Linked DNA regions of Methyloterricola oryzae. The protein of the gene in region 2 interacts with the protein of the main gene of each other region in a pairwise test. Links are inferred from orthologs where the notes say so. Each region holds a gene or a part of one and is shown on either strand. Other genes may lie near its edges.

Region 1 (12,146 bases), on a different replicon or contig from region 2:
GGCCGCAGACCGTCCTCCCTCCCGTGGTGACGACCTCGCTGTATTTCCTGATCTTTGGCCAACTGATCGGCAATCGCGTGGGAGACATGCGCGGTATTGCCTATATGGACTTTATCGTTCCCGGGGTGGTCCTGATGTCCGTCATCACCAACGCCTATGGCAACGTGGTGGCCTCGTTCTACTCGACCAAGTTCCAGCGCAATATCGAGGAACTACTGAGCGCGCCTGTGCCCAGTTGGGTGATCCTCATCGGATACGTGGGTGGTGGCATCGTCCGCGGCATCGTGGTGGGCAGCGTGGTGGCCGGTATTGCCGCCTGCTTCACCGACGTGAAGCTGGCTCACCCGGCGGTCATCGTCAGCGTGTCTGCCATGACCGCCACCTTGTTTGCCCTGGCGGGATTTCTCAACGCCCTGTTCGCCAACAGCTTCGATGATATTTCCATCATCCCGAATTTCGTGTTGACGCCATTGGTCTACCTGGGAGGTGTGTTCTATTCCGTGGATATGCTGCCCGAGTTCTGGCGAAAGGTATCCCTGGGCAACCCCATCCTTTACATGGTCGACGCCTTCCGCTACGGCTTTCTTGGTGTCAGCGACCTCAACGTCCAAAGCGCCTTCATCATACTCGCCTGCTGTCTGGCACTTTTGGGCGGACTCGCCCTGCTGTTGCTGGAGAGAGGGACCGGACTAAAGAGCTGAGGGTGGTGGCCGCCGGCGGAGGCTACTGATTTGCCCGCAGATCCTGCAGGCGCTTGAGGTTGGTGATCTGAATGTACTTGTGCTTGACGCGAATGATCCCGGAGTCTTCCAGGCCCTTGAGGGTGCGGCTCACGGTCTCCAGGGCCAGTCCCAGGAAATTGCCGATCTCCTGGCGCGTCAGGCTGAGGCGAAACTCGGTCGCGGAAAATCCCCGTTGCCGCAGACGGTTGGAGATGTTGATCAGAAAGCCCGCCACCCTCTCCTCCGCCGGGCGTTTGCTCAAAAGGATCTGATCGGTTTCTGCCGCCAGCGTATGCCCCGCATGCCGGAACAGCTCGCGCATGAGATTCGGCACGTCGCGACACAAACCATCCAACTGGTCGGCCGGAATCTCGCAGTAGCTCACGGTTTCCAGCGCAACAGCGGAGCAGGAATGGTAGTCGTCGGCCAGGGCGTCGAAGCCCAGCAGTTCTCCGGGCAACAGATAGGCGGTGACCGATTCATTGCCGCCTTGGTCCAGCGCCGTGACCTTGGCGGTTCCCGCCTTGATGGCGATGATGCCGCGGAAGGGGTCCCCCTTGCGGTACAGGTAGTCGCCCTTTTGCAGGGTGCGCTTGCGACTGACTAGATTGCCTATGCGTTCGATATCCTCCCGCTTGAGACCGCGCGGCAGGCACAACTCGCTCAGGCTGCAGTTGCGACAGGTGACCTTCAGTTGTGCTTTGACTTGCTCGGGTTCCGTCATGGTCTGATGCCGCTCAAAATCAGCAGGGGTCCCTGACATGCAGAGCGAAACCAGCTCGTTTTCCCTGGATTCGCCCACGATTCGTTCGGTCAAGTCGATACCTTCAAGACTATGCTGCAGCTTCAGTCGCCAGCCAGTGCCGCGACATCCTGTTTGAATTGGGACGGCAACCCGCCCTGCTCGCGGTCTCTGGCTACGTCTTTAACCAGTTCCGCGTCGATCTGCCGCCGGTCGTCGGCAAACCCATAGACCAGCGCAGTATCGCACAAAACATTGATCAAGCGGGGAATTCCGCGCGATTGCTCATGGACCGCATCGCAGGCCGCATCGCTGAACAATTCCGGTTCGACGCTGCCGGCCGCCTGCAGCCGGTGGCGAATATAGCGCCGGGTTTCGTCACGGTCCAGAGGTTCCAGCCGATAGCTGACCGAGACGCGCTGGGCAAACTGCTCCAGGTCCGGTCGCCTGAGCTTCTCCAGCAACTGTTCCTGCCCCACCAGCACGATCTGCAGCAACTGGTCCTTGCCCACATTGACGTTGATCAGCATGCGCAGCTCTTCCAGTGTCTCCGGCGACAGGTTCTGCGCCTCATCGATCACCAGCACAGTGCGTTTGCCCTTGCGATACTGCTCGTTGACGAACTCCATGAAGGTCTGGAATAAAGCGGTCTTACCCTTGCCTGAGTAGTCCAGGTCGAAAGCCATAAGCACCCACTGCAGCAACTCGCCAAACGAGGGGTGCGCATTGGAAATCAGCCCGACGCGCAGGTTCTTGCGGCTTAGATTACCCAATAATTGATGGATCAGAGTCGTCTTGCCGGTACCGATCCCGCCACTGATGACAACGAACCCGGTCTGATTCAACAGACCATACTCCAGGAGCGTCATCGCCAGCCTGTGCTTGCGGCTCAGGTACAGAAACGCCGGATCGGGCATGAGCGCGAATGGCCTCTCGCGCAATTTATAGAAGGATTCATACACGGCGGCTGACCTCAGGCTTCGGCGGAATCGCGGGGTTCCGCCTTGTTGAGCACGGTGCCCAGAATGGGCGAGGGATGCAAATTCTCGATGGCAGCGGCCAGGTCCTCCCGGTTTGTGCGACCTTCCTCTACGACCAGCAAGGCGGCATCCGCATAGGGTGCGAAGCCCAGAGCGTCTGACGTGGATAGATGCGGCAGGTCGAAAATAACGATACGCGACGGATAGCGGCTCTTGAGCTCGTCCACCAGTTCCGCCATCTTGGACGAGGAAAGCAGTTCCGCCGAATCCGCCAGGGGCCGCTTGCCGGGCAGCACCACGAAGCGGCCGATGCCTTTCGGATTGATCAGGATCTTCTCAATGGGCACCGAATCCAGCAGGTAGTCACTCAGCCCGAACTGGGGCTCCAATCCAAAATACTTGTGTACGCTGGGGTTGCGCAGGTTCGCATCCACCAGCAGCACCGTCTGGTCCACCTCCAGCGCCAGGCTGATGGCCAGGTTGATGGCGGTCAGTGTCTTGCCCGCCGCAGGCCCGGGACTGGTGATAGCCAGCGCATTCCAGCCTTGCTCCCGGAGCTTCTGTAACACCCGTGTGCGAAGGATCTTGTAGGCATCGGTAAAACTGCCTGGCTCGTAGCCCGAGATCACGCGATGCCGCCGCAGGTGGTCCTGAGAGATCGGAACACTGCGGGTCTGCGTGTACTCGATGCGACCGCCGGGCCGGGCGACGGCTGGCGCTGCCTCCGTTCCGCTGAGTACGGCCTGCTTCTGGTAGGTCTTGTCTAAAGCCTTACGTATACGTTCCATGGTGAATTCTCTGTGTGGTGCATATGCGACGGTTGGCGCCTGATCGGCCTGGATCCGCCTGGCCTTTATCCGGTAATCTGATCGAGCTTGCGAAGGCCACGGAACCAGAGGACGTCCAACGGCGTCCACAACCAGTTGACCAAACCCAATACCAGAATCACGGCCGCCGCAGCGCCAACGGCAAACAGCAGTTTGCGCCGCCGCTCGAAATCCTCCTCCTCATCGGTCTGCCACAAGGGGATCACCGCCAGCGGTGCCACACCCGTCAGCGCTGCGATGCTCCTGGCTCCGCGCAATGAGGCATCCATAGTTTCCATCAGCAGGATGTAACCGGCTCCACCGGCAAGAGCCAGCACGAAGCCAAGAAAGGCGATGGCAATGCGGTTGGGCTTGACCGGCTTCTCGGGCAGCATGGGCGGCTCGATGATGGAGAAGCGCTCGCCCTTGCTCTTCTTCTCCAACTGCTCCGCCACATGCGCTTCCATTTCCTTGGCTTTGAGCTCCCGGTATTTGGCTGCCGCGTTATCGTAATCTCGCAGCAAACTTAAGTACTGGCGCTCAACATCCGGGGTCTGACCGAGGCGGGCTTCGTATTCCGTCAATTTCGCTTGCAACTCCTTCCGCTTCTTGGCGAGGGCAGCGATATCCTGAGCCGTGGTGTCCCGTTGAACTTGCAGTGTAATGTAAGCTGGATTGTCAGGTTGGCTGGTGGCGATTCGGCGGGCATTCTCGCGGGTGACGCCGCGGTTGATCTCGGCCTCCAGCTTCTCCACCTGCTTGCGCAGCCGAATCACGTCAGGATGGTTGTCCGAAGAGGATTCCCTCAGGCTTGCCAGTTCGGTGCGCAGCTTGCTGAGTTCCTTGATCTGATCGGTTCCCACGTCGCCCCCGCCCACTTCCTTTTCCAGGGCTTCGATCTCCTGCCGCATATTGACGATGTCCGGGTGCTTCTCCGAATGGGTGCTGGACAGGCTGAGATAGGACGATTTAAGCGCCTTGAGTCGCTCGGCGGGTGACAGGACACGCTCGCCGCTCCCAGTAATCGTGGAGCTTTCCGGCTGCACTTGCGCCAACTGGCCATCAAGATAGAACTTTCGGTCTTCCAGTGAGTGAACCTGGGTATCAATATCTGCCAGATCACGCTCGGTCTTATCGATGAACTGAAGTGTGAGCGCTTTTTGGTCAGGCAGGCTGTGCATGTGTTCTTCCTTGAAGGCGGCCAGCTTGGCTTCCAATTCGGTCATGTAAGCGCCCATCTGCTTGGCCTCCTCCTCCAGAAAGTGAGAAGTTTCAGCCGTCTTCTGTGACCTGGATTTCAAATTCTCTTCCAGATACAGAGAGGTGATTTCGTTGGCCACCTGCTGTACCAGTTCGGGGTTCTTGCCATCAAAGGAAAGCGAAAATGCGATAGTCGCCTTGGAAGGTTGCCCGGTGCGCGGATCGATGACTTCCGCGCTGATGGGTTCGAAGGCCAAGTCGTCACGCATCGCCTCGATGACTTCTTCCATGGGACGCTTGGTGCGGGCTTTGGCGTACAGATCGAACTTCTCGATGATGCGCTCCAGGTTGGCGCGCGTCATCACGCGTTGATTGATGGTCTGGAGCCGCTGCGCCGCGTAGGTGGTGATGGTGGAGCGCACCAGATCCGATGGAATTTCCTGCTCCTCGATCAAAATGATCGCGTTGGAACGGTACGTGGCTGGCCAGAACAAGGCGACGAGCAAGCTCAAGGTGATAATGCCACCGGCGATGGCAATAAATTGGAGTTTGCGCCGTTTGAATGCCGCGACGTAGTCTTGGAGCTCTTTATCTTCCATCGGTTCTTGGCTCAGAGTTTGTGTTTGTCAAATAGATAGCGCAAATTCAGGAATAGCGCGTGAGAGTCGGCTGTTCCGGAATCTGGATAGGTCACTTGAGTGTATTGATAAGAAGCATTGAGATACCAGTTCTCATCCCACTGCCAGTTCAACCCCGTGCGCGCCGAGAAGATTTCGCGGTTTAGAAATGCCGCGGTACCTTGTGAGGGTGAGGATTGCTCGCTGTAGCTGAGCGACAGATTGGTGCTGACCCACTCGCTGAAACGATGATTGCCGCTCAGGGAATAGCGGTCATAGGCAACCAGGTCGCCGTTCAAATTTGGGCTCACGCTGCGGGAGTAGTCAAAGCCGATATCGCTGTATTCAAAGCGCTTGCGTGCGGTTGCCGAAAGGATCTCGGTCACGGCATTATTGCTGGTCCCCGGAACAAACACCGACGGCCCTGGCACAGTACCGTTAATGAGCGTAGTGGCCACAAAGCTGGGAGTCTCTGTCTGGTTGTACTGCGCCCCCCCGGAAAATCCCAACGTAATCGTACTGGTGGCCGCCCAGTTGAAACCGGCCATGGCACTGGTAGTCCTGATCGTGCTGTCGAGCGCCGGGCGGTTGTAGAGCGCCGGCAGACCAAAAATCGTGTCGCCAATGGGCACCTGCAGCAGATCGATGTAGGTCCCAGCCTGTCCCAGGAGCGTGTAGTCCGTATAGTTGGCGGAACCCGTCAAGGTCAGATCGGAATTCCACTGGTGCTGAAACAGCAGCCCCCCGGTGTGGGCTATAGAATCCACCACGTTGGCCGCGACCACCTGACTCCTGTCATAGGTGCGGTCGTTGTAGTCGTAACTTAGGCTGAGCAAAGACGTGTCCGACAGACTGTATGTCCAGCTTGGCGACAGGATGCGCGTAGTCCTGGGAATGCGTCGAAACACATAGCCCACATCCACGGTGGAGTCCGTCTCCGAAGAGAGTGTGTTGTCCATGTTGTACTGAGCATCCATATTCCAGATGGAATACTCGCTGCGGTACTTGGTTCGCCAATCAAACAGCTGGTTGTAGTAGTCGAGGTTGTTGTCGGTGACATACCAGCGGTTGGCAAAACGCGCATTCGCTCTGGTTTCCCAGAACTCGTCGGTGGCGGAAAAGTCGATTTGCCCGTCGACACCCTGCCCCCATGCGGGATCGTGGGGCGCTAGGGTCCTGAACAGATTGGTGTCGTACTCCTCCACCGCTTTCGCATCGCCCGTGAGGGTCAAGTCGAGCCCGTATGCAGTCTGGACCGAACCCGCCAGCAAGAGCAGCGTGCAGTACCCGACGCAGCCCAGACGCCAGGCTTTTTCTGCTGCCTTCAACATCGCGGAGACATGAAGTGCAAGGCGCAGCCCGGAGTCACGGCACGACAACCACATCGCCGCGGTTCAACACGATGTTCTGCTCCAGGTTATCGCCCTCGGACACCGCATCGTAGTCAAACGGGAAGGTCACCGTGGTCCCATGTTCGTTGCGGATGATCTTGATATCGTCGGTATCGGCAAACGGCGCCGGGCCGCCGGCCATGGCCAGCGCTTGCATCACATTCACCCGCGCCGGCGTAACGTACTCGCCCGGCTTGATCACCTTGCCCACTACGTAGATCTTCTGATTGACCGTCATCACGGCGACCGTGACAGCCGGGTCGGAGAGATACTCGGACAGGCGCTTGGTGATCTCCGCCGCGATCTGATCCACCGTCATACCGCCCGCGTGCACTTCGCCGACCAGGGGAAAGGTGATGCCACCGTCTGGCCTGACCAATACCTGTTTGTCCAGCCCCTCGTCCTTCCAGACGGAGATGGACAGCACGTCGCCTGCGTCAACCACATAGCCGGGGGGCACAGACACGCTGGGGCGCTCCGACGCCTTGGGGACATCGGCGCCCGCCATGACGGTCAACGGCAACAGGCCCAGGAACACTGCACGAATGATCTTCATGTAAACCGCTTTTCGTTGATTTAATGGAATGACTATTGCTTAATAACTTGGCCCACCGGACACCCAGGATTCGCCTGAATCGCCGAGTGCCTTGCTTTTTACAGCTTAACCACGTCTGCTTGGCCAACACAAATCGCGACGCTACTGTGGGATTTGCCGGAATTGTGAACTTGGGCCCGAACCAAAACTTTAATACTATGAAGCCCATGTAAATTTAGCCACTTATCCAGCCAATTCAACGCAATCGGGTAAACGTGGGAAGCGGCGGACCTGCCATCGAGCGGGACAGACGGGTATACATAGGCAATATCCATACCACATAACTCCAATTACAAAATTTCATTAGGGAGCGACTGATGCTGATCCGACGTCCTAACAAACTCGTCATGGCGCTGGCCGTTGCCGGCCTCGTCACCGCCTGCGGAGGCGCCGAGGAACGCAAGGCCGAGTACCTGGAGCGCGGCCGGAAGTACTTTGAAGAGCACAACTACGACAAGGCCAAGGTTGAGTTCAAGAACGTGCTGCAGATAGACCCCAAGATCGCCAAGCCCTATTTCTATCTGGGCCAGATCGAAGAGTCCAAACAGCAGTGGCGTGAGGCCTTCGGCCTTTATCAGAAGGCGGGAGAACTCGACCCTGCAGACTTGGAGGTCAAGAGAAAACTGGCCAAGTTCTATCTCCTGGCACAGGACAAAGACAAGGCCAGGTCCTTGCTGAAGGAAATCCTTCAGGCCGCGCCCAAGGACATCGAAGGACGCATGCTGAATGCCGCAATCGCCAACCAGGAAGGCAACGAAGACGCTGCCCTGACCGACCTGTTGTCGGTCATCCAGGATGACCCTGCACGGGTCGATGCCTATTTGGTCATTGCCGTCCTGTACGAGAAGAAAGGCGACCGCGACGGCATATTGCGTGTTTTGCAGCAAGGACTGGAGCACAACAAGGGAAATCCCACACTACTGATGGCAATGTCCAAGGCCTACCAGCAACGTGGAGAAAACGCCAAGGCCGAAGAGGTTCTGCGCCAATTGGTCGCAGCCGATCCCGCCAGCGCCACCTACCACAACGTACTGACGCAGTTTCTAATCCAGCAGAAGCGCTTTGACGACGCGGAAAAAGAACTGCGCGCTTCGATTGCGGCCAATGCCGCTGAAGCGCCGCGCCACATGGCCTTGGTGGAGTTTCTCGCGCGCAGCGGCAAATCAGACCGCGCCGTGGACGAATTGGTGAAGGCCGTGGCCAGCAACCCCGAGAATGTCGACCTGCGCTTTGGTCTCGCGCGCCTCTACGAGCAATTGAGGCAGGCCGACAAGGCGGAAGCCAGCTTCCGCGAAATCATCGAAAAGTGGGACGGCAAGCCTGAAGCACTCAAGGCACAAGGACAACTGGCCGAGCTTAAGTTGGCACGGGGACAGGTGGACGACGCCCTCGGCCTGATTGACGCGGTGCTGAAGGAGAACCCGCAAGATAACCAGGCACTGATGCTGCAAGGCAAGATGGCTCTCGCCCGGAAGGACGCCCAAAAGGCCATCGCATCCTTCCGCGCCGTGCTCAAGGACCAGCCTGAGTCCGTGGAGGTGCTGACCTTCCTGGCCCAGGCCCAAATCCAGGACGGCAAACCAGCCCTGGCGCAGGAAAGCCTGGAGAAAGCAGTACAGGCCAAGCCGGAGGATTTTGCCGCGCGCAAGCGTTTGGTCGAATTCCTGGTGCAACAAAAAAACAATACCCTGGCGCTGGAGAAAACCGACGAGTTCCTCAGGATCGCGCCAAAGAACCTGGACGCTTTGAACATGAAGGCAGACCTTCTGGCGCTGGAAAAGCGGGAGCCGGAGTTGGAGGCCTTGCTGCAGCAGATCAAGAAGGACTTTCCGGACAATCCCATCGGGGCCTTCCGCCTGGGCAACTTCTACCAGACGCAGAAGAAGTGCGATTCGGCCATCGCGGAATTCGAAGCCAGTCTGATCCACGCGGAGAACGACTATGAGCCGCTCAAGGCCATAGCCGGCTGTTACCTGCAGTTGGGGCAGCCTGACAAGGCGCTGGCCCGGCTGAAGAAAGTGCTGACCGACAAACCCAAGCACCCCACGATCAACCAGCTCATCGCCATGTTTTACGCGGAGCGTAATCAAGAAGCGGAAGCCATCAAATATCTGCGTCAGGCCATCGAGGTCAACCCCCGCTGGCCGCTGCCGTACAACAACCTGGCCAGTCTTTATGAGAAGCAGGGCAAGTTCGATCAGGCCTTGGGCACCTACGAGTCCGCCTTGAAGGTCTATCCGGGGGATCCTGCCATCATCATGAGCATGGCCCACCTGGAGGAGCGCAAGCGCGATTTCCCCGCAGCCATCAAGCACTATGAGAGCATTCTGTCGAAGAACCCGGACAACCTGCTGGTCATCAATAATCTGGTCGCCTTGCTGAGCGTCGATGCCAGCCATGCGGCCAATATGCAAAAGGCCAGGGAACTGGCGGTCAAGTTACAGACCTCCAAGGAGCCTGCGGTGATCGATACCCTGGGATGGCTGGCCTACCAGTCCGGCGACTATGCGAAAGCCTTGGAGCAATTGAAGCAGGTGGTGGAGCAGCAGCCGCAGGTGCCCATCTATCAGTACCACCTCGGCATGGCCTACCGGAAGAGCGGCGACGACGCGGCGGCCAAGACCCATCTGGAACTGGCGATCGGATCCAAGCAGCCCTTCGAAGGCGAGGCGGAGGCGAAAGCCGCCTTGAAATCCCTCTAGGTCTTGGCGGGCGGGGGGCCGACCAGCGCCCCCCGCAATCGAATGGCGCTGTTGGAGCGGCTCAGTCCGCCAAGCTGGCGATGACCTGCTTGATCTCCGCCCCGCTCACCACTTCCTTTTGCTGCAGCAAGGCCGCCAGCGCATCCAGTGTGGCGCGTTGCCGGCTGAGGATATCGCGGGCACGCGCCTGATTCTCCTCGATCAGCGCCCGAACCTCGGTATCGATCAGTCGCGCAGTCTCATCGCTGAAATTGCGTTCCTCCGCGCCTTCCACGCCCAGATAGGCCAGCGTCTGTCGCTTGCCATAGGTCAAGGGGCCAAGCCTTTTGCTCATCCCCAACTGGCAGACCATGGCACGCGCGATCTCCGTGGCGCGCTCCAGGTCATTATGCGCGCCGCTGGAGACATGGCCGAACACCAGTTCCTCGGCCGTGCGCCCGCCCATGAGGATGGCGATCTGGTCGCGCAGTTCCGGCTCGGTGGACAGGAATTTCTCCTCCACCGGCAGTTGCAGGGTGTAGCCCAGCGCGGCGCCGCCTCGTGGGATGATGGATACCTTGTGCACCGGCTCGCCGGTGGGTACGGTTTCCGCCACCAGGGCATGCCCCGCCTCGTGGTAGGCCACGCGCTGCTTTTCCTGCTCGTTGAGGGCACGGCTCTTTTTCTCGGGACCGGTGAGCACACGGTCGATGGCCGCCTCGAAGTCGGCCATACCCACATGGTCGCGGTTCTCGCGCACGGCGATGATCGCGGCCTCATTGCAGACATTGGCCAGGTCCGCGCCGACGAAGCCGGGCGTGCGCTGCGCCACCACCCGCAAATCCAACTCCGCGCCCACGGTCATGGTGCGGGTGTGGAGTTTCAGAATGGCGAGACGGTCTTCCAGCCCCGGCTTGTCCACCACGATCTGCCGGTCGAAGCGCCCGGCCCGCAGCAGCGCCTTGTCCAGTATCTCGGGACGGTTGGTGGCGGCCATCACCACCACGCCCACGGACGGGTCGAAACCGTCCATCTCCGTCAGAAGCTGGTTAAGGGTCTGCTCGCGCTCGTCATGCCCGCCCATGACCACGTTGCCGCCACGTGAGCGGCCTATGGCGTCCAACTCATCGATGAAGATGATGCAGGGGGCCTTCTGCCTCGCCTGTTCGAACAGATCCCGCACCCGCGAAGCCCCAAGCCCCACGAACATTTCGATGAATTCCGAGCCGCTGATATTGAAGAAAGGAACCCCGGCCTCGCCAGCCACCGCGCGCGCCAGTAGGGTCTTGCCGGTACCCGGCGGCCCCACCAGCAGGACACCCTTGGGCATGCGCCCACCCAGGCGCTGGATGCGTGTCGGATCGCGCAGAAACTCGATGGACTCACCCAATTCCTGCTTGGCATCCTCGGCCCCCGCCACGTCCTTGAAACTGACCTTGCCCTGGGTGTCCGCATAAATGCGCACCCGGCTCTTGCCCAGGCTCAAGACGCCGCCACCGGCGAAACGCCGCGCCATCCAACCCCATAGCAGGACGATGAGCGCCAAGGGCAGCAGCCAGTTGAAGATGAAGTTACCGAGCCAATTGCCGCCGTAGCGCACGGTGTAGGTCACGCCGTGCTTTTGCAGGGTGTCCACCAGACCCTGGTTCCACAGCGGCAGGGTGATGAAGGGCTTGGGCTCGGTGCCAGGCGCCTCCGGCTTGATCAGGCCGGTGATGGCCTGCTCAGAAACCACGGCGCGCTCGAGCTTGTCCTGTTCCGCCAACTGCAGGAACTGACTATAGGGAATCTCGTCGCGCTTCACTTCGCTGTAGCCTTGCCACAGGTAAACCAGCGCGAAGGCGAGGAGAAAATAAACCAGCAAATTGCGCCGCTTGCGTTCGCCCTCGCCGCTGGGCTGGTTGATCTCGACCCGCGGCTTGCCGGCAAGGCCAAGAGCCTCGCGAAGACGCTCCAACCCTCCGGCCGCCTGGGCCATAAACCGATCCCACCATTGCTTGTGCATAGGATATTCCTCCGCGCTCATTACGTGCCCACGCGGGTCCGGCTGACAAGCTAGGGTTCTTCAAAGGAACGCGCCTGAACACCGGCACGCGTTGAATTGTGCAAAAGACCGCCCGATCAATGCAGAGCGACCCGCGATTTCAACACTACCAGACCTATAATACGCGCTTTGGTTCGCCCAGCCTGCGTACATTACCGGATGAAAATTGCGATCCTGTCCCGCAACGAACGCCTCTACTCCACCCGCCGCCTGGTGCAGGCGGCCGAACAGCGCGGCCATGAACCCCATGTGGTGGACGCCCTGCACTGTTACATGGACATCACCTCGACGCGCCCTGCAATCTTCCACCGGGAAAGGAAGCTGGAAGGCTTCGACGCCGTCATTCCCCGCATCGGTGCATCAATCAC
Region 2 (12,128 bases):
TTCACATCCCGCCAGCGCAGGAACAGCAGGAGCAAACCCAGCAGCTTGGGCAGGAACAGCATGGCCAGGGTGACCAGAAGAACGGTGGTCATCTCCACCGCGTAGGATTCCGGCCAGACGGGGAAAATGTTGTCGCCGAAGAAGTAGACCGGCACTGTCTGGCTTTGCACATAGGCTTCCGAACCGGTGAATACCAGGAACAGCAGCCACAGGGGCGATGACACGTAGGACATGATGCCCATCAGCATGTGCAGCCGGCTGATGCCGGAAAAGCCGCGCGCCGTAATCAGCCCAAGGTGCTGCAGATTGCCCTGGCACCAGCGGCGGTCACGCTTGGCGTAGTCGATGAGGGTGGGCGGCAGTTCCTCGTAGCTCTCCTTGATGTCATAGCCCAGCCAGACTTCCCAGCCGGCTTTGCGCAGCAGTGCGGCTTCCACGAAGTCGTGGCTGAGGATCTCGCCCCCGAAAGGCTCGCGGCCCGGCAGCTTGGGCAGGCCGCAGTGCTTGATGAAGGGCTGGATGCGGATGATGGCGTTGTGGCCCCAGTAATTGCTGTCGGACATCTGCCACCAGGCGCTGCCCGCGGTGAATACATCGCTGTAGAGGCTGCTGCCGAACTGCAGCACCCGCGCGAACAGCGACTTGTGGTTGACCGGGAGGGGCGGTGACTGGATCAGCGCCACCCGCGGGTGGGACTCCATCAGGTCCACCATGCGCGTCAGGGCGTTGCCGCCCATCAGGCTGTCGGCGTCCAGCACGATCATGTAGCGGTAACGGCCGCCCCAGCGGGTGCAGAAGTCCTCGATGTTGCCGCTCTTGCGACTGACGTTCTTCTCCCGGTTGCGGTAGAAGATGCGCCCGTGCGCGTCGAAGTCGCAGCACATGCGGTACCAGTTCACCTCTTCCTGCACCCAGGTGTCCGGGTCGCGGGTATCGCTGAGGATGAACAACTCGAACTCATCACCGCGCCCCGTGTCCAGCAGGGATTGGTAGATAGCCCGCAGGCCCGAGAACACCCGAACCGGGTCCTCGTTGTAGATGGGCATGATCAGGGCGGTACGCCGGGGCGTCGTGTCAATGCCGCCTTCACCCGCCCGCGACGGCATGTGGCTGATGGAGCGGCGGTCGCCGCCGCGCAGCATCACCCAGAAGCCCATGAGGGCAGTCCAGAACGAGGTGCTCACCCACAGGATCAGCAGGGTATAGAGCGCCAGCAGGACCACCTCCTGCGGCGACAGTCCGTTCTGGAAGAAGGCGCTGGTGATCATCACCATGGCGGCCAGGGTGGTCAGCACCACCAGGGTGAAGAACAGGGTCCGCCGAATTGTGCGGGGAATCGTCGACAGGGGCGGGGCGCTGGGGGGCATGTTCGGCTCGGGTCCGTTTACTGGCGCGGCGGCTGGCGGAAAAGGAAGGAAATCGGCTGCTCGTGCATTTCCTGGGGCACTTCCGGGGGCGTCGCCTGTGGGATGATCGCCGCAAGGGACGCCAGCTTGGCGTCTTCGCCATCTTGCCCCTGCAAGACACTGTCGCTAGCCATGGCGCCTTCCCCCAGCAGCAGCGCCGCGCGCGCCGCCGCCAGGTCGTGCAGGTGTTTGACGCCCTGTAGGTTCAGGGATTGCGCCAGGGCGGCGTCGAACCGGCGCTGGGCTTCCTCCAAGGAGCGGCGCAGCAATTCCTCGTGTTGCCCCGGTGCCGCGCGGCGGCTGGCACGCTGTAGACAGGCGGCGCTGAGGCGTCGCACCAGGTCCTGGTCCCTGATACCCAGGCGGTCAAGATAAGCAACCACCCGTGCCTCCACCACCGGCGGGAAACCCGGCGTTGGCGCGGCCGAATCCGACTCCGCGTGCTCCGGCGCCAGCACCGCCTCGGTCACTTCGCGCTCCATTGGTACACCCAGGTTTCGGTCAGAATTTCGCCGTTCAGTTTGAGCACCGCACGCAGTTCCACCGGATCCTTGTCCTTCTCAGGAGCTAGGTCGAAACTCAGCCGCCACGTGCCATCGATATCGTTCTTGTGCACCACGGTGTTGCTGATGCGACCCGAGGATGCGCTGACGTCCGCCTCGATCTTGGCCTGGTCACCGTACAATTTCAGCGCCGGGCTCCCGAAGTCCACCACGAACTTGCGGCTCTGCGGGTTCAGCGCGTCGCCGATGCTGGCGCCCACCCGGGTGGCGACCGGCTTGCCGAGCCCCGAAGCGCGCGGGTCTTCGCGGGAGAAGTGCAAGCGGTACTGGAACTGGTAGTCCTTGCCCTCGCCGGTAGCGATATCGGGCATCCAGAAGGCCACGATGTTGTCGTATTTCTCGGCGTCGCTGGGAATCTCGATCAGATAGATGGAACCGGGGCCCCAGTCGCCCAAGGCTTCCACCCAGGCGCTGGGCCGCTCGTGGTAGCGGGCCTCCAAATCCTGGTAATGGTCGTATTGGCGGTCGCGGGTCATCAGGCCGAAGCCTGCCGGATTGTTGTCCTTGAACACGCTGATGCGCAGGTGCTTGGGATTGTTCAGCGGACGCCAGACCCATTCGCCATTGCTGCGTCCCATGAGCAGGCCGTCGGAGTCGTGCACCTCGGGGCGGAAATCGTCCATGAAGCGGTCCGTATTCTCGCCGTGGTAGAACATGCTGGTCAGCGGCGCCATGCCGAGGCGCTCCACCGCCTTGCGGAAGAAGATATGGCTGCTGACCTCCATGGTCAGGTCCAGCCCGGGGTGGATGACGAAACGGTAGGCTCCGGTGACGCTGCTGCTGTCAAGCAGGGCATGGACCACCAGGGTCGTGGCGTCCTTGGCCGGCTTCTCGATCCAGAACTCGCGGAAGATGGGGAACTCCTCGGCCTTGGGCAGGCCGGTGTCCACCGCCAGGCCGCGGGCCGATAATCCGTAGGCCTGGCCCAGGCCGACGGCGCGGAAATAGCTGGCGCCCAGGAAGACGGTGATCTCGTCGAACACGTCGTCCCGGCGTAGCGGGTAGTGAAAGCGCAGACCGGCGAAACCGAGGTCCGAGGGCGGCGTGCTGGGCAAGGTGTTCTTGCCGAAGTCGAACAGTTCCGGCGAATAGGCCAGCCGGGTGGCGACGCCCTGGTCGACCACGTTGATCTGGACCCGGTCCTTGAACATGAAACCACGGTGAAACAACTGCAGACGGAAGGGCAAGCCCTCATCCTTCCACAGAGCCTTGTCCGGCTTGTAGCGAATGTCGCGGTATTGATCGTAATCGAGCAGGCCAAGAAACTCCGGCATGCCGCTGTCATCGCGCGCGTAGGGCTTGGCGGCCAGATCCCTGGCCCGCTGCTCCACATCGGCGAACTCGAAGGGCTTGGCGGCAGGGGCCGGCGTCGCCGCGGGCACTTCGGTGGCCTTGGCCCCCAGGGCTTCGGCGCCGGTCAGTCCGAGTAGCAGGGGTAACAGCAGCCAGATTAAGCGAATTCGTTTGCTCACAATCACGCGGTCCTTGGAAAGGATTGGATTATACGTTGCTGGGGGAGCCGATAGAACAAGCCCCTCAGGGAAGGCCGGCGATGGCGCGCTTCGGCGTGGCAGCCGCAGGGAACGCCAGGCGGGCCGGGTTCGCATCGGGTAGTCACGGTATGCTTGACACACCGAAGGTCTGCCCTGCCAGGAAACCGGCCATCCCGCGCCCGGCCAGGTTCAGTTCCGGTTTCCGCCGACCGGGCACACAGACCCGTTCCCGCCCAATTGCCTTGTAAAAATAATGTGATTTGGACCTTAGTATACAATGGACGCCCGACTTCCTGTATTGTCGGCCAAAGCCGACAACCTGCCGGAGGGCGGGCTGCAGAACCTGTTCGGGAACGCCCGCCATGAAGACGCTAATACTGATACGCCACGCCAAATCCAGCTGGAAAGACACCAGCCTGCGCGACCGCGAGCGACCACTGAACAAACGCGGCAAGCGAGACGCCCCGGTCATGGGGAGACAGTTAAGCGACGCGGCGCTGCTCCCGGATTTGATCGTGTCGAGTCCCGCCGTACGCGCCATTAAAACCGCACGCAAGATCGCGAAGGCCGTAGGCCACGATCGAAACCGGATCACGATACGGGAAGAAGTCTACATGGGCGGCGTCGACAGCCTGCTCGCCCTGATTCAAGGCCTGGACGAGCAGGCCACGCGGGTCTACCTGGTGGGACATAACCCGGATCTCACCGATCTGGCTATAAGGTTGACCGACGCAGGCCTGGCCGACATCCCCACCTGCGGCATCGCCGTGCTGGAGTTTCCCTGCGCAAGCTGGCGCGAATGCACCGCAACGCAGGGACGCCTGGCTCTGTTGCTCAGGCCGGAACGCGAGAGCCGCCCGCCGGCCTGAGAGCTTGTGAAAAAATCTAGGGCGCGTCCCGATTGCTGCGTCGCGCGGCGCTCGGTTTCCTCATGCACCCCATGTACAAAGCGGTTCCTGTGCTCCGGGCCCCTTGCCCTTGGGCCGCTCGTTACGATTTTTCACAGCCTCTGCGCTCAGACGCGCCGGGCGCGCTTGGGTTCGCCGCCCTCCTCGGGCAGCACGATATTCAGTTCCAGAATCTCGCGGTTTTCGTCCTGCTCCATGGTCACGGAAATGGCGTCGGACTCCACGTTGACATACTTGCGAATGACCTCCAGCAATTCCTTCTGCAGCATGGGCAGGTAATCCGGCTTGCTGCGCTCGGCCCGTTCGTGCGCCACCAGAATCTGCAGGCGCTCCTTCGCGATGGCGGCGGTCGGCTGGCGGGTGCCGCGGAAATAGTCGAGTAGTCCCATGTCAACCTCCGAACAGGCGGGCGAGGAAACCCTTCTTCTCTCCATTGACGAAGCGGTGCGGCACTTCGTCGCCCAGGTAGCGCTTCACCACGTCGCGATATGCCTGGCCGGCATCGCTCTTGTCGTCCAGGATCACCGGCGCGCCGGAGTTGGAGGCTGTCAGCACGGCCTTGGACTCGGGGATCACCCCCAGCAGATGCAGCGACAGGATCTCCTGTACATCGTCCACGCTGAGCATTTCCCCGAGCTTCACACGTTGCGGCGAGTAGCGGGTCAGCAAAAGATATTCCTTGATCGGCTCGGCACCGGTCTCGGCCCGCCGCGACTTGCTGGCCAGAATACCCAGCATGCGGTCGGAGTCGCGCACCGAAGACACTTCCGGGTTGGTCACGACGATGGCGTCATCGGCGAAATACATGGCCAGGGTGGCGCCGCGCTCGATGCCGGCGGGCGAGTCGCAGACGATGTAATCGTAGGTCTGGGAAAGCTCGTCCAGTACCTTGCCCACGCCCTCCACGGTGAGGGAGTCCTTGTCGCGGGTCTGTGAGGCGGGCAGGATGAACAGATTCTCGGAACGCTTGTCCTTGATCAGCGCCTGGTTCAGGGTGGCCTCGCCGTTGATGACATTGACGAAGTCGTAAACCACCCGTCGCTCGCAGCCCATGATCAGGTCCAGGTTGCGCAGGCCCACGTCGAAGTCGATCACCGCCGTGCGATGCCCCGACTGTGCCAGCCCCATGGCGATGGCGGCGCTGGTGGTGGTTTTGCCCACGCCTCCCTTGCCAGACGTTACTACGATGATGCGTGCCAAATTCTTGCCCTCCAAGGTTGATGAATCAGAGATCTTCGATGATCAGGGAATTGTCGCGGAAATAGATCTGCACGGGCTTGTTGCGGACCGAGTCGTCCAGATGCTCGCTGATCTTGTAGTGGCCGCCGATGGCGATCAGCTCGGCATCCAGGTCCATGCAGAAGATGCGCGCCTCCAGGTTGCCCTGGACACCGGCCAGGGCCCGTCCCCGCAGCGCGTTGTAGACGTGGATATTGCCGTCGGCCATGATTTCGGCACCGGCGCTGACCGGCGCCAGCACCACCAGGTCGCCGCCCGGCGCGTAGATTCGCTGCCCCGAGCGCACCGGCTGTTCGATCAGCTTGCCTGGCAGGCTGCCGGGTGCCGGCGCGGGAGGCGCCTTGGGCGCTGGCGCTGGCTTGGGCGCGGGATGGGCGTGGTCGGTCTTCGTATCCGCCAGCACCGCCAGCTCCGCCTCCTGGGCCGCCCCCTGAAGCGCCGGACCGCCCCCGCGCACGCCCACCGGAACCAGTCCGCAGGTCCTGAGCGCCTGCACCAGCTGCAGAAAATCCGGGATCTCGCCTTCCGGAGGAAGCTCGTGGAGATCGATGGCCACCGGCGCATGCCGGAAGAACTCGGGTGCCTGGCGCACCTTGGCGCCGAGTTGCACGGCGACCGCCGCCACGTCGCAGCTCAACAGCTTGAGCACGGGCAGACTGATGGAACCGCCCTTGATCTCGAAAAGCGGTCCAGACGCTTCAGGGCCGGGAGGGGCTGCGCTCATTCAGGGATTCTCCTTCCAGTGGTGCAGTGATTTTCCGTATCGCGCCGGGGCGGCGTAGCCCTCTCCGGCCGGCCGGCGCCACGCGCCGGGCTCATTGCCCCTTGCGCAGGTGCAGCATGGTGAACAGTCCCAGCGGCGGCAAGCTGCGGCGTTCGACCTCGTGCAGGGAGGTGTGTGCGAGAATCTCCTGCAGCGCCATGTCGGGCCGCCAGCCCAGCTTGCTGGAGAGGGGCGCCAGCATGGATTCGAAGCGCCGGCGAAATCCGCGCTCGGCCACGAAGTGGTTAACGATGATGACGTCGCCACCGGGCTTGCACACCCGCTCGATCTCCTTGATGACCTTCTCGGGCTCCGGCACCACGGACATGACGTAGGCCGCCACCACGGCATCGAAATGCTCGTCCGGGTAGTGCAACTTGCGGGCATCCATGATCTCGAGTTGCGTCACGTGCCCGAGCCGTTTGGTGCGCACGCGCCGGTGGGCACGCTCCAGCATGTGCGGCGAAATATCGATGCCGTGCACCTGATGTTCACGGCGGTAGAAGGAGAGACTGATGCCCGTGCCGACCCCCACCTCGAGGATCTTGCCGGGCTGCTTGTTGGTCAACCCGGCGGCCAGGGAGCGTCCCCGGAAACTGAGCAACCAGCCAAAGGTATGGTCATAGACCGGCGCATAACGTGCATACGACTTCAAAATAGCTTCGATCTGCATTGATTCCTGTCTCTCTTGGGGAAGACTTGCCGCCGCGGACCCGCGTCTGTCGGCTTCGCAACCGCCCCGGAGGGCAGACAAGCCGCAGGAGTTCGCTTCGCGACCTGCGCGGGAACGGGTCGCTCCCTTGGTACACTTAGGGGATTATACCGTGCTGGTCCGCGTCAAAGACAGTCGCCCGATAGCGCTGCTCGGATAGCTCTGTTCCGCATGCTTCAATCTGGATTAAAATGCTGTTGCCGGCTCGGCTGGCCCCTTCAGCAACAACGATTTGAGTGCGGTATGAGCAAGTTCCTCGAAGTCCGGCTGTCACAGACCCCCGACGTGTTCCTTCCCCGAGCCAAGGAAACGGCCAGAGCCAACGGCGTGCACTTGACCGGCGACCACGAGACCGGACACTTCAATGGACGCGGGATCGAGGGAGCCTACCGCATCGATGGCGACACCCTGGCCATCCACATCCGGAAGAAGCCCTTGATCATGCCGTGGACGATGATCGAAGCGGCGGTGCGCAGCTTCTTCGCCTGAGCGGCTCAAGGCCGGTCGCTGTGGCCGAGGGGCTTGTCGGGAGCGATGGCGTCCCGGACGCGCTGCTTGAGTTCCTTGGCTTCCGGGAAGCGTCCCTCCTGCTTGCGCGACCACAGGGACAGGCTGCCACAACGAATTTCAAATACCCCTCCGGTGCCCGGAACCAGGGCCACACCTCCCAATTCCTGCTCAAAAGTGGTTAGCAGCTCCTGGGCCAGCCAGGCCGCCCGCAGCAGCCAGCGGCATTGGGTGCAGTATTCGATTTCGATGCGGGGCATGTCAGTCATGCGGGGTCGCGGCGCAGGTGAGATGGTCTGCTAGGCGCTCAGGGCCAGCCACAGCATTCTGCCGCCGATGACGAGGATTGCCAAGGCAAACAGTTTTTTGAGGTGTCCGGTGGGCAGCCGGTGGGCCAGGCGCGCACCCAGCGGTGCCAGCAGCACCGAACTGACGACGATTCCGGCCAGGGCCGGCAGATACACGTAACCCAGGCTGCCCGCGGGCAGGGCCGGCTGCTGCCAGCCGAGCAGGATGTAGCTCGCCGAGCCCGCCACGGCGATGGGAAAACCACAGGCACTGGAGGTGGCCACTGCCTCGCGCATGTTGAAGCCCAGACGGGCGAACAGGGGCACGCTCAAGGTGCCGCCGCCGATGCCTACAATGGCCGAAAGCATGCCGATCGCCGCCCCCGCGACCGTCATCCGCAAAACCCCGAGACGCCAGGGGGGCACCGCGCCGCCATCGTTCGTTACCAGCATGCGTGTGGCCACGGCCAGCAGGAACAGGGCGAAACTGAGTTTGAGCACGATCACCGGCAGATGGTCGGCCAGCACCGAACCGAGCACCGTGCCGGCCAGGATGCCGGGCGCAATGCGCATCGCCAGAGGCCAGCGCACGGCGCCGCGGCGGTGGTGAGCGTATACCGACGAGATCGAGGTCACCACGATGGTGGCCAGCGACGTGGCGATCGCGGTGATCGGGATCAGATCGCCCGGAAACCCTTCGCGCGCCAGTTGCCACATCAGGAACGGCACGATCACGATGCCGCCGCCGATCCCGAAAAGGCCCGACAAGAGGCCTGCCAGGCAGCCGAAGCCGAGATAGAGCACGAGGGTTTGCAGCATGACGAAAGACTTTGGGCACCGCGGCGCGTCACGGCGCCTTCACGGTAATTGAAAGCAGCGGGCGTTTCAACGAAGCCATGCAGATATTTCTTGTGGGCGGGGCGGTACGCGACCGATTGCTCGGCTTGCCGGTCAAGGAGCGCGATTGGGTGGTGGTCGGGTCCACGCCCGAGCAGATGCAGCAACTGGGGTATCGCTCGGTGGGTCGCGATTTCCCGGTTTTCCTCCATCCCGAAACCCGCGAGGAGTATGCCTTGGCGCGCACCGAGCGCAAGACCGCCCCGGGTTACCGCGGCTTCGACGTGGATGCCCTGCCGGCGGTGACCCTGGAGCAGGACCTGATGCGCCGCGACCTGACCATCAACGCCATGGCGCTGGATTCGGAGGACGCGATCATCGACCCCTACGGCGGCCAGCGCGACCTGGAGCAACGGCTGTTGCGGCACGTCTCGCCCGCCTTCGCCGAAGACCCGGTGCGGGTCCTGCGCGTGGCGCGTTTCGCGGCGCGCTATGCCCACCTGGGTTTCAGCGTCGCGCATGAAACCCTTGAACTGATGCGCGCCATGGCCGAATCGGGCGAAGTCGATGCCCTGGTGGCGGAACGGGTTTGGGCTGAACTGGTCAAGGCGCTGGGCGAACGCACGCCGACCGCTTTTTTTGAGGTACTGCGGGAGGCCGGCGCGATGCCGCATTTGTTTCCGGAACTGGAGGCCTTGTTCGGCGTGCCGCAGCCGCCGGGGCCGCACCCTGAGATCGACACCGGCGTCCACACCCTGCTGGTGCTGGAGCAGGCAACCCGGCTCAGCCCCTCCCCCCGCGTCCGTTTCGCCGCCCTGGTGCACGACCTGGGCAAGGCGCTGACGCCGCCCGAGTCCTGGCCCCGCCACCACGGCCACGAGAAGCGCGGCCTGGCGCCCCTCGATGCCCTCTGCGAGCGCCTCAAGGCACCCAAGGACTACCGGCGACTGGCCAGCCAGGTCATGCAGTATCACGGCCTGTGCCACCGCGCCCTGGAGCTTCGGCCTTCCACCCTGGTGGACCTGCTGCAGCGCCTCAATGCCCTCCGCCCCCAGCACGATTTGGAGGCCTTCCTCTGTGCCTGCGAGGCCGACGCTCGCGGTCGGACCGGCCTGGAGGCGCGTGAATATCCGCAGGCGGACCACCTGCGACGGGCGCGCGAGGCGGCCCTGAGCGTCGACGCGGAACCCTTCCTGCGCCAGGGCCTGAGCGGAACGGCACTGGGTCAGGCGATGCGGGAAGCGCGCATCCACGCGGTGCGCAGCCAGGTTTGCAGGGCCGGAAGCGGCCCTTGAACACGCATCCGGCTGGCCGGGGCCCGCTATGGGATTGCGCCCAGACGCGGTATCATTCCCGCGCGGAAGCAGCAGCCCGCCTGGGTTGACTCGATCCAGTACGCGCTGCGCCCCATCATCCAATAATCGAGAAAAACCGAAGAGGAAGCCATGGGAAACTGGAAACGCCTGCTGACGATCACCGCCGCGGTCCTGATCGGCCTGCTCTTACTCGGTGTCGTCGCGGGCATCTCGTTGACCCACTTCCTGATGGACTTCTGGTGGTTCAGCTCACTGGACTACGGCGGCTATTTCTGGCTGCGGGTGTTATACCGCTACATCCTGTCCGGCAGCGTCACCATCTTCTTCTTCCTGATCTTCTTCCTGAACTTCTGGGCGGCCTCGCGCTACCTGGGGGTTGATCAGGACGACTTCGCCGCCATGTCCCGCAGCGCCACGGGGACCCGCTCCCTGAACCTGCTGCGCATGTTCCAGACCGGCTCCCTGCAAGTCTACACGCCGCTCTCGCTGATTTTGGCGATCATGGTCGCAGCGCCGTTTTACCAGCACTGGGAAGACGCCTTGCTGTTCGCCTTCGGTCCAGACTCCAACGTGCTGGACCCCTATTTCGGACACGACATCAGCTTCTACCTGATGCGGTTGCCCATATTCGAAATCGTCCAGTCCGTGTTGCTGGTCACTTCGATCATCCTGATCATCGCCATCACCATCCTCTACTGGATCGAACACCATCTGGTGCCGGCCGAGCGGCGCGAATGGCCGGTGGGCGCCAAGCTGCATCTGGGCGGCCTCATCATGATCACGGCACTGATCATGGCCTGGGGCTACATCCTCGAGCGCGACGACCTGCTTTATCTGTCCAAGCACGAGCCGATCTTCTTCGGCCCGGGCTTCGTGGAGATGCGCTATTTCCTGCCCCTGATCTGGGTGTCCGCCCTCACCGTGATCGGCGGCGCCGTCTGCGGCATCACCTATGTGGAGATCGGGCGCGGCCTGCGTGGACTGATCGCCTGCGTGGTGTTGTTCTTCCTCGCGCTGGGCCTGCGCCATTTCGAGCACATTCCCGAAATTCTCGACCGTTTCGTGGTCAAGCCCAACCCGGTCAAGGTCGAAAGGGAATTCATGGCCAACAATATCGAGGCAACCCAGTCGGCCTATGACCTGAATCGGATCCGGACGCTCAATGTCACGGCGGAGTGGTCTCCTGAAACCATCGATCCCCACGTGCGCGAGCACCTGCACAACATTCCCATCTGGGACCCCGGGTTCCTGGACGATGTGTACCAGCAGCTGCAGGGCATCCGGCCTTACTACAACTTCACGGACGTTGACGTGGCGCGCTACGAGATCAAGGGCGTCACCGAACAGGTGAACCTGGCGGCCCGCGAAATCAACATCGACAAGCTCCCGCGGGAAGCCCAGAACTGGGAGAACACCCATTTGCGCTATACCCACGGTTACGGCGCGGTGATCACGCCCGCTTCGCAAAGCGGCGACCAGCCCATGCAGTGGTTCCTGCGGGACCTCAACCTGCAGTCGGACGTGGGCTTTTCCGTCGAGAAGCCGGACATCTATTTCGGCACGGAGAACCTCCAGTATGCGGTGGTGCCCAACAAGCTGAAGATCGTCGATATTTCCAGCTTCGACATGGAATCCAGCCAGAATTACACCGGCAAGGACGGCGTCCAGATTTCATCCCTGTTCCGCAAGCTGATCACGGCGATCTATTTCCGCGACGAGAAGCTGTTCTTCTCGGTGAACATCGACGGCAACAGCAAGGTGCTGTTCCGCCGCAACATCACCGAACGCATCAAGACGCTGACGCCGTATCTGTCCCTGGACGGCGACCCGTACATCGTGGTCACCCCCAAGCGCATGTACTGGATCCAGGACGCCTATACCACATCCAACTGGTATCCGGTCTCCAAGTCAACCAAGTTCAAGTTCCGCGGCGATGAGAAACCGACGGAGTTCAACTACATCCGCAACTCGGTCAAAATCGTGGTCGACGCCTTCGGCGGCTCCACCGACTACTACATCGCCGACCCCGAAGATCCCATCATCCAGGGCTACCGCAACGCCTATCCGGGCCTGTTCAAGGACATCCGCGAAATGCCG

What was found.
Region 1: the proteins of minD (region 2) and EK23_RS12670 interact in binary tests that used the Bacillus subtilis proteins (3 or more experiments, as listed by UniProt). The link is inferred for Methyloterricola oryzae from one-to-one orthologs.

The regions. Positions count from the first base shown.
Region 1 is NZ_JYNS01000008.1:179,316-191,461, forward strand. What follows is about bases 1,336-4,316. They hold EK23_RS12670 (CpsD/CapB family tyrosine-protein kinase), read right to left. Parts: upstream 3,233-4,316; coding sequence 2,438-3,232; downstream 1,336-2,437. Other genes in these bases: fnr (fumarate/nitrate reduction transcriptional regulator Fnr), read right to left, coding at 1,336-1,539; EK23_RS12665 (ExeA family protein), read right to left, coding at 1,569-2,426; EK23_RS12675 (GumC family protein), read right to left, coding at 3,298-4,316. Outside these bases: EK23_RS12655 (ABC transporter permease), read left to right, coding at 1-701; more of fnr, read right to left, coding at 724-1,335; more of EK23_RS12675, read right to left, coding at 4,317-5,049; EK23_RS12680 (hypothetical protein), read right to left, coding at 5,061-6,398; EK23_RS12685 (polysaccharide biosynthesis/export family protein), read right to left, coding at 6,433-7,014; EK23_RS12690 (tetratricopeptide repeat protein), read left to right, coding at 7,371-9,755; ATP-dependent zinc metalloprotease FtsH, read right to left, coding at 9,817-11,712; rimK (30S ribosomal protein S6--L-glutamate ligase), read left to right, coding at 11,938-12,146. UniProt on the Bacillus subtilis protein: May be involved in the regulation of capsular polysaccharide biosynthesis. Autophosphorylates in vitro. Phosphorylates and activates in vitro two UDP-glucose dehydrogenases, YwqF and TuaD, as well as the DNA-binding proteins Ssb and SsbB.
Region 2 is NZ_JYNS01000001.1:849,475-861,602, forward strand. The notes cover bases 3,666-6,628. They hold minD (septum site-determining protein MinD), read right to left. Parts: upstream 5,571-6,628; coding sequence 4,761-5,570; downstream 3,666-4,760. Other genes in these bases: EK23_RS03745 (SixA phosphatase family protein), read left to right, coding at 3,825-4,331; minE (cell division topological specificity factor MinE), read right to left, coding at 4,478-4,759; minC (septum site-determining protein MinC), read right to left, coding at 5,596-6,333; EK23_RS03765 (class I SAM-dependent methyltransferase), read right to left, coding at 6,425-6,628. Outside these bases: glucans biosynthesis glucosyltransferase MdoH, read right to left, coding at 1-1,367; EK23_RS03735 (hypothetical protein), read right to left, coding at 1,385-1,888; EK23_RS03740 (OpgD/OpgG family glucan biosynthesis protein), read right to left, coding at 1,873-3,441; more of EK23_RS03765, read right to left, coding at 6,629-7,045; EK23_RS03770 (hypothetical protein), read left to right, coding at 7,328-7,573; EK23_RS03775 (Rdx family protein), read right to left, coding at 7,579-7,860; EK23_RS03780 (sulfite exporter TauE/SafE family protein), read right to left, coding at 7,891-8,697; EK23_RS03785 (multifunctional CCA addition/repair protein), read left to right, coding at 8,775-10,010; EK23_RS03790 (UPF0182 family protein), read left to right, coding at 10,161-12,128. UniProt on the Bacillus subtilis protein: ATPase required for the correct placement of the division site. Cell division inhibitors MinC and MinD act in concert to form an inhibitor capable of blocking formation of the polar Z ring septums.